Regions from separate parts of the Shewanella denitrificans OS217 genome, predicted to be linked through region 4. Evidence: predicted binding sites of a transcription regulator. Region 4 holds the regulator's gene; each other region holds the start of a gene.
The links. The regulator sigma-54, encoded in region 4, starts transcription at its own class of promoters, with help from an activator protein. The targets are predictions, from matches to a motif close to GTTGGCACGNNNNTNGNNT.
Positions count from the first base shown of each region.

Region 1: the regulator sigma-54 is predicted to act here: its motif matches at 1,210-1,228, upstream of glnK (P-II family nitrogen regulator).
Region 2: the regulator sigma-54 is predicted to act here: its motif matches at 750-768, upstream of SDEN_RS19765 (flagellar hook-length control protein FliK).
Region 3: the regulator sigma-54 is predicted to act here: its motif matches at 1,304-1,322, upstream of SDEN_RS14005 (YggN family protein).

Region 1 is NC_007954.1:3,467,484-3,469,693, reverse strand. Features, by position in the region: gene exeM (extracellular exonuclease ExeM) at 1-929, shown strand, start outside; gene glnK (P-II family nitrogen regulator) at 1,285-1,623, shown strand; gene SDEN_RS15090 (ammonium transporter) at 1,633-2,210, shown strand, end outside.
Region 2 is NC_007954.1:1,549,931-1,552,140, forward strand. Features, by position in the region: gene fliI (flagellar protein export ATPase FliI) at 1-167, shown strand, start outside; gene fliJ (flagellar export protein FliJ) at 239-685, shown strand; gene SDEN_RS19765 (flagellar hook-length control protein FliK) at 848-2,210, shown strand, end outside.
Region 3 is NC_007954.1:3,227,160-3,229,369, forward strand. Features, by position in the region: gene SDEN_RS14005 (YggN family protein) at 367-1,191, opposite strand; gene glsB (glutaminase B) at 1,527-2,210, opposite strand, start outside.
Region 4 is NC_007954.1:560,337-562,546, forward strand. Features, by position in the region: gene ptsN (PTS IIA-like nitrogen regulatory protein PtsN) at 1-34, opposite strand, end outside; gene hpf (ribosome hibernation promoting factor) at 37-324, opposite strand; gene SDEN_RS02575 (RNA polymerase factor sigma-54) at 351-1,832, opposite strand; gene lptB (LPS export ABC transporter ATP-binding protein) at 1,919-2,210, opposite strand, start outside.

The DNA of each region.
Region 1 (2,210 bases), 1.6 Mb from region 4:
AATACTTTGGTAGTGATGCCATCACAGTAGGCATGTTATACCGCGCCAAAACCGTGAGTTTAGCCAGCCCTGCCAAGGTGATTATTACTCCAGAACAACACGCTGCAGAAGGCGTTGCGACTCGTGAGAAAGCTGGCAAGGTTGAAACTAATACGGGTAATGATGCATATCAACGTCACAGCCTCGCGCAAACCTTTTCTATTCAAGATAAAAAGTTAACTGTCGTGGTTAACCACTTTAAGTCTAAAGGTTCAGGCTGTTTAGAGGATTGGGTGAGCTTTGAAGACAAGTCAGATCCCGCTGACATGCAAGGTAAGTGTAACGAGTTCCGCGTTTCTGCTGCAAAAGTATTGGGTGAGTCACTCAAAGATGTCGAAGGTGATTTGCTGGTCATTGGTGACTTAAATGCCTATGGCATGGAAGATCCGCTTCGTGTGTTAACCGATTATGATGCAAGTCAATCTGATCGCGATATCGTTACAGCCTCTTGGACTACCTTAAACGGTAAGATCTATGAAAAAGAAGGCACTAAGATTGAAAAAGGCTATGGTCTAATTAATTTAAACACCAAAGCTCATGGCGTAAGTACTTATTCTTACAGCTATAATGGTGAATTAGGCAATCTTGATCATGCGTTAGGTAACGCGAGTCTTGCGGCAAAAGTCGTGGGCATAGAAGATTGGCATATCAACTCTGTTGAGTCGACGCTATTCGAATACCCAAGCAAATTTACTGGTGATTTATTGAAGTCTGATAATGCGTTTTCTGCTTCAGATCACGATCCTGTGATTGTAGCGTTAAGCTACCCAGCGCCAGTGGTCACTCCTGAGCCAGAGCCAAAACCAGAAGTCGTCAAACGCAGTGGTGGTAGCCTAGGTTACTTAGTCCTGATGATGCTTGCAGGTTTTGGTCTTCGTCGTCGCAGCTAAGCGAGTGACGTACAGTAACAAGTATTGATCAACTTAAAGGGATGCGCTTAGCATCCCTTTTCTTTTCTCCTTTTTATCTTCCCACTTACTCATCTTGAAACATCAGCTGGCCAGCGCCTCGAGTTGGCACGTTGGCATGCTCCTTAGCCCTAATCTGAGATGCGCCACTTAGGTGCACTCTGATGCTTACAAGTGTTAACTATCGCACCTTATTGGTGCAATACGCCATTCATTTTTCATGTTATTTATAAATTATTAAATTAATACAAATACTTACCTTGTTGGCTCGAAGCTTGAATTAATAATCTAACATTTCGGATTCAATTTATAAACAATTGGGATTTTAGGGGGCAGGATGAAACTTGTGAGTGCGATTATTAAGCCATTCAAATTAGACGACGTACGCGAAGCCATCGCTGGCATTGGCGTTGAAGGCATGACTGTCACTGAAGTGAAAGGCTTTGGTCGTCAAAAAGGCCATACCGAGCTTTATCGCGGCGCCGAGTATCAGGTGGATTTTTTACCTAAGGTCAAATTAGATATTGCCATCAAAGAAGAGCAGGTTGAGTTTTTGGTCGAGGCCATCATAGCTGCAGCGCGCACAGGAAAAATTGGTGATGGAAAAATTTTTGTGACAGAGCTTGAGCAAGTGGTGCGTATTCGCACCGGCGAACTCGATAACGAAGCATTATAAGAGGTAGCTATGGAAGAATTAACTAAGTTGGGCTTAACAGTCACTGAGCTGCGTTTTGCATTAGACACCTTCTATTTTTTAGTCTCAGGGGCGTTAGTCATGTGGATGGCGGCAGGTTTCGCCATGCTAGAGGCGGGACTGGTGCGCTCGAAAAACACCACCGAAATTCTCACCAAAAACGTCTGTCTTTATTCTATTGCTTGCATCATGTATCTGCTGTTGGGGTATAACTTGATGTATGTTGGTAATGAAGAAGGGGGCTGGTTACCTTCTATCGGCAGCCTTATTGGCACCCAAGCAGCTGATGCGGATCATGCCTTAGAGTCAGACTTTTTCTTCCAGGTAGTGTTTGTGGCGACAGCCATGTCTATCGTGTCAGGTGCGGTGGCCGAGCGGATGAAATTATGGGCTTTCTTAGTCTTCTCAGTAGTGATGACAGGGGTTATCTATCCCATCGAAGGCTATTGGACCTGGGGCGGCGGCTTCTTATCTCAAGCGGGTTTTGTGGACTTTGCTGGTAGCGGAATAGTACATATGGCTGGGGCGGCAGCGGCTATTGCTGGGGTCTTGCTCCTTGGGCCACGTAA
Region 2 (2,210 bases), 990 kb from region 4:
TAATTTCCATCGGTGCTTATGCCCAAGGTAGCGATCCGCGCATCGATAATGCCATTCGATTGCAGCCTGCGATGAATGCATTTTTGCGTCAAGGGTTTAAAGAAGCCATTAGTTTCGATGACAGCCAATTGATGATGAGCCAAATCGCCGCCCAGTGTCAGGTTTAGCCTGATGTAACAGGTGTCAAGATATTGGCAATTCGGCTTTGGCTTAGTAATCCACATTTGAGTGTTTATCTATGCAAAATGACCCGCTGTTTACTGTACTTAAACTGGCTTGTGAGGCGGAAGAAAAAGCGGCTTTACAGCTTAAGTCTACTCAATCAGACAGGCAAAAATACCAAGCACAATTGGATGTGCTGAATAATTATCGCCTCGATTATATGAAGCAAATGTCACAGCACCAAGGTCAAACCTTAAGTGCGAACCACTACTCGCAGTTTCATCAGTTCATCAAGCAAGTGGATAATGCCATTACTCAGCAAGTCAATGCCGTTAAAGATGCGGAAACACAAGTGCTTTACCGCCAACATAATTGGCAAGAAAAGCAGCAAAAAAGAAAAGCGGTAGAAATGTTGTTAGAACAAAAAGCGCTCAAGCGGGCGCATATTGAAAATGTTCGTGAACAAAAAATGTCTGACGAATTTGCCATGCAGCAGTTTATCCGTAAAAAGCCAAGGCATTAATTGTTAAGGTGCTTGAATAGAAGAGGTTTGGGAGTTTTGTTGGTGAATTCAGTTTGATATTCAGTTTGGCACTATAATTGCTTTGTTATATTCGTGGCACTCATTTGCAATTAATAATCAAATCCCCTGTGCCAAGTCGATAACGCATGTTTGGAGATAACCATGGAACAAATGAGCAATATTTTACTGGGTTCAAGCGCTAAAATGGGCAAGTCAGCTTCAGCCGAGTTATCCTCAAGTTCGGGCTCAGATGCATTTTTAACTGCATTAAATCAAGTCTCTAACCTTGATAATGAAGGTTTTACACAGCGTAAATACGATTCAGGGAATCATGCTGTAGACGTTCGTGCCGCCTTTTCATCGGCTCAGAGTGACATCATTTCAGAAGATGAGTCAGCAGTTGATCTCGAGCTTATCTTGGCTCAAATCGATTTAACGGGCGTGAGTCATACCTATGATCAAAGTCAAGCAAGTGTCGGCAATGATTTGCCGCCAGAGCTTGCAGAGATAGAAGACAGCATAAAGATTGATGTTGAAGTCCCAGCGGATAATTTTTTATCGCAACTTTCAAATGATGAGCAATTGGCATTAGCTGTTTTTGCACAGCAAGATGTCGAATCATTGGCTCAGCTTTCAGCTGAAGAGCTCGCGGCTTTGGTGGAAAGTTATAATACGGCCGCAGCGGCTAATTCCATAGACCCAATCGCATTACCGCAAAACATTCTTGCGTGGCTACAAGAAATGGCTAGCGCAGCTGTAAATACGTCTGCCACAGAAGGTGAGTCACTAGGGACTGAGAATGATGAGTTTGCTGCTCAGATGATCCCCAATGATAAATTACAAGTTGGCGTGTTACCTAACGATAAACTGCATATATTAGGCAGTGAGAAATCGTCTGGCGTGACTGATGCTAAGCTCGCCGCCGCAGAGCTAGCCAAAATAGAGGCGGCGAAAGTCGATGCTGCTAACCTTGATGCTCCTAAAGCAGATTTAGCAAAAGCGGAATTCAATGTCACTTTAGATACGCAAATGGCGAGAAAGTTTGAATTAAATCAAGGGATAAGTTCAGCAATGGCGGTTGCTGAGCTCGATGGCAACTCAGCAGACAATCGAGTTGATAACAACGCCAGCTTAAAAGCATTGCAGAATCAGTCGAGTTTAACACCTGCACATAAGAGTGAAGTGCCACAATTTCAGTTATCTCTAAGGCAAGGCAGTGAAGGCGCCATACAAATGCAGGAGATGATCAAAAAGTTCTCTCCTGTGATGCAGCAGCAATTAGTTACCATGGTAAGCAAGGGCATACAGCAAGCAGAAATTCGCTTAGATCCCCCAGAACTTGGGCATATGCTAGTGAAAATTAGTGTACAGGGCGATCAGACTCAGGTGCAATTTCAAGTGGTTCATTCACAAACTAAGGATTTGATTGAACAAGCCCTGCCCAAATTACGTGATTTATTAGCTCAAGAAGGAATGCAATTGACTGACAGCCAAGTGTCTCAGGGCGATGGTGGTCGAGGAGAAA
Region 3 (2,210 bases), 1.9 Mb from region 4:
CAGTCTTGTCAGTAACTCAAACCGGATTGTGAGTCAGTTAACCCCTTAGACTTGTTGTGCTGTCGCACAATAAAGTCGTCAAGACTCACAATACCTAGCCTCCTAACCAAGTGATATAAAATTAGGCAGTTAGGAATATTAGCTCAGACTGTAATTTGGCAGGGAGTATATCAAATAAACCAGCAATTGCTCTATATTTATAATTGACAATTTATAAATACGAACAAAGAAATGCAAACAAAAAAAAGCCCTCCGTGTGCCTAAGCAAACGGAGGGAAAGTCAAATGGGTAAAAATACCTGTGGGACTAAGGGCATGCAAGCATGCAGGGAGGAAAGCTAAAGGGTATTACAGCTACAGCATTGAGTTACTTTTTCGCGCTATTGTTACTAGCAATGACATAAGGCGACAATTGTGGGATTTGTTGGTGAAGGTTTTTCTCTTGCACCATAAGGCCTTCAAAATTACTGCATAGCTTGTCGGCCCTTGCCTCTAAACTTTTAGTTTGAGACTCGACTTGCAACTCAATTTCATCACCCACATTGTCCATCTTGGCTGAGAAGGCATTCATTTTTTCTTCAAATGTGCCACCTTCTGAAGATAAAATTTGGCTGCCTATGGACATCATTATGCTGCCTAGTGAGCTCATCACCATTTGTTCAATTTCTTGTTCAAATTCTTCATTAAAAGTGTCTTCGATGGAAGACTCAGTGGCACCAAGATAAAACTTGTCACCTTGACGGTAAGCGAGAGTATCGACTTTGGCTTGTATGCTTTGCATCATCTTGTCTAAATGCACACTTGCCTGCTCACCAAGAATAGGAGATAGCGCAGTAGTAACAGACTGATCCACGATAACCATGACTTCAGATACCAGTGCGATAACTTCTGGAACTTGGGTTAATATCGAATCTGAATAATGCTGTAAGGCTTGGCTCTGCTTAGGAGTGAGTTTCACAGACTGGCCTTGGACATAAAGCTGGTCTAATTCGACGCGATACTGCTCAACCCCGTTAGCACTTACCAGTAACTTTTTAGGCTCTACTGTCACATCGTAATTAAGAGATACATTGCACTGTTCATTATTCAAGGACATCTTCGCCATCACAGGCGTCGCTATGCTCATCGCTAATAACGAAGAACATAAAGTGCCAGTAATAAGGGCTCGGTTTTTTAAGCTTGTTAGTTTCATTATCATCATCCTTTATTCAATGCTTGTTACAACACCCTGTCTAACAATGCTAAGGCTGGCATTGACAAGCGTGGCTGTGAACGGTTAATTGCTATTTGTTAATACACTAGATAAGCACAAGTCATGCCAAAACAGTAACGCTATGAAAGCTATATGTTTTCATGAAGATTTCAGATAAAGCCCACAAACTAGGCATCCCTCCATGAGTTAAATAAACCAATTTTTAGCTTATTTAACTCTTCCACTTTCACTATTTTACCAATCAAATGGATCTCAAGTTGGGACTGTAATGGCTATCCATCGTCTATATAAAGGCTAGCAGGCAATAAGAAGGGCTAGAAAATTGAACGGCCAAGCTTTTGGCTGAGTAACTCTAACATGGCTGTACCCGCTAACGAGTTACCATTGGCATCCAACGCTGGCGACCAAGCACAGATAGACATGTCGCCTGGGATCACGGCGATGATCCCGCCGCCCACACCGCTCTTACCCGGCATGCCGACACGATAAGCAAACTCCCCTGCACCATCGTATAAACCCGATGTGGCTAGCAAGGCATTGAGCTGCCTCGTTTGAATGGGGGTCACCAGTTGCTCGCCAGTTAGCGTTTTTCCGCGATTTGCAAGGTAGAACATGGCTTTAGAAAGGTCAGCGCAATTCATCTTAAGGGCGCAGTAATGGAAATAGCTTTTAAGCACAGTATCCACATCACCATCAAAGTTGCCAAAGGATTTCATCAAGTAAGCAATGGCGGCATTACGGGCACTGAATTGATATTCAGAATCTGCCACCACCTTGTCGTATCCAATTTTTGGGTTACAACTCAGTTGCCGTACAATTTCAAGCATGCGTTGTTTGGGCGCACCGAGACGGCTTTGAAGTAAATCGGCGATGATCAAGGCGCCAGCATTAATAAAAGGATTACGAGGTTTTCCTCGCTCCAATTCCACTTGGACTAATGAGTTAAATGAATGGCCGGAAGGCTCTTTGCCAACGCGTTGCCAGATTTCATCTTCTTC
Region 4 (2,210 bases):
TGCATTCCGGCTGCAGTATGCTACAAAGTTCCATTGTTAGTGTTTTGTTAACTTCTCTTTGTGTTTAATGACCTGGCGATCGAGTTTATCGATCAGGATGTCTATGGCAGCGTACATGTCGGCATGCTCTGATGTTGCGAACACTTCTGTACCACTTAAGCTAATTCTTGCTTCAGCAATTTGCTGTAATTTCTCAACATTTAGCACCACATGGACATTATTGATCTGATCGTAGTGGCGTTCAAGTTTAGAAAATTTGCCGCTAATGTATTCGCGCAGTGATTCGGTTATCTCTATATGGTGCCCAGTTACATTGATCTGCATTACACATCCTCCAATAGCCTAGTAGGTTATAAACTCTTACGTTGGTTTGAGGGGGGGATGAGCATTGCTTCACGATATTTTGCTATCGTACGACGGGCAACATTAATCCCCTGTTCCGCCAGAAGTTGAGCCATTTTGCTATCGCTTAATGGCTTTTTCTGGTTTTCTGCGGCAACCAGCTTTTTAATGAAAGCGCGGATTGCGGTAGATGAGCATTCACCCCCATCATCGGTACTCACATGGCTTGAAAAGAAGTACTTGAGTTCAAACAAGCCTTTGGGGGTGTGCATGTATTTTTGGGTGGTAACACGAGAAATGGTCGACTCATGCATCTCAACGGCTTCTGCTATGTCATTGAGAACCATAGGTTTCATTGCTTCTTCACCAAACTCGAAGAACCCTTGTTGATATTGAACTATGCAATTAGCCACTTTGAGCAAGGTATCGTTACGGCTCTCTAAGCTTTTAATAAACCATTTGGCCTCTTGCAAATTACCACGAATAAATTGGCTATCGACTTGGCTCTTGCTGCTGCGAGCCATAGCGGCATACTGCTGATTCACGCTGATTTTTGGCATACAATCGGGATTGAGCTCAACCATCCAGCGGCCATTCTTCTTGAGTACAGTCACATCAGGGATCACGTATTCATCTTCATTATGGGCCACAATAAGCCCAGGCCTTGGATTTAAGGATTGGATTAAGGCGATGGCGTCCCTGAGTTCGTCTTCTTTAAGGCGAGTTTTACGCATTAACAATCTAAAATCGCGGCCTGCGATCAAGTCTAAATACTCATCGATGAGCATACGTGCATTGTTTAAATGAGGCACGTCGGCGGCATATTGGGCCAACTGGATCAACAAACACTCCCGCAGGTCTCTCGCGGCTATGCCCACAGGGTCGAAATGCTGTACTCGTTTTAATACGGCTTCGACTTCATCCAGTTCAACATCGCTGTTGCCCATGGCTTCGAGAATATCTTGGGTGGACTGAGTGAGATAACCGCGCTCATCGATGGCATCTATGATGGCGGTGGCGATGGCCCGATCGGTTTCAGAGAAGGGGGTGAGATTTTTTTGCCACTCTAGATGCTCGTATAAGCCTTCGGTGGTTTCCCCTTGAAAGGGCATATCATCGAAACTGCCACCACTGGCTGAACCTGAATTGGGCGCTGCGGTGAAGACTTCATCCCAGGTGGTATCCATGGGTAACTCATCGGGCATGGATTCCTTGGTTAAGGATTCTGCTGTGTCCACAGAGGAGGTGTCTTTCTCGACGCTGACTTGGCTATTGTCGCTGAAATCGGTATCACCTTGGATGTCATCTTTTTTAGGGGGTTTTTCTTGTGAGAACTCGTCTTCTAGTTCCAATAAGGGATTGGACTCAAGGGCTTGTTGAATTTCTTGCTGTAGCTCCAATGAAGAAAGTTGCAGCAGGCGAATCGCCTGTTGCAGCTGAGGGGTCATAGTCAGATGTTGACCCATTTTAAGTTGGAGTGACGCTTTCATTTACCGCATATCCCTAGTGTCTATTCCATGAGTGCGACAGATCTTGGTGGAGCATTATCTGTGCCCCTGAACGTCATTTTAATTAACTATAGCTTGAATTGTTCGCCTAAGTACACTGCCCGAACCTGCTGATTATCTAAGATTTCAGCAGGTGTGCCTTCGGCAATCAAATTGCCGTGGCTGACGATATAAGCGCGTTCGCAAACATCCAAGGTTTCCCTGACATTATGATCGGTAATCAATACGCCAAGGCCGCGACTCTTGAGCTGTTGGATTATTTTTTTTATATCTATAACTGAGATAGGGTCAACACCAGCGAAAGGCTCATCCAGAAGAATAAACTGGGGATCGGCGGCTAGTGCGCGGGCTATCTCAACC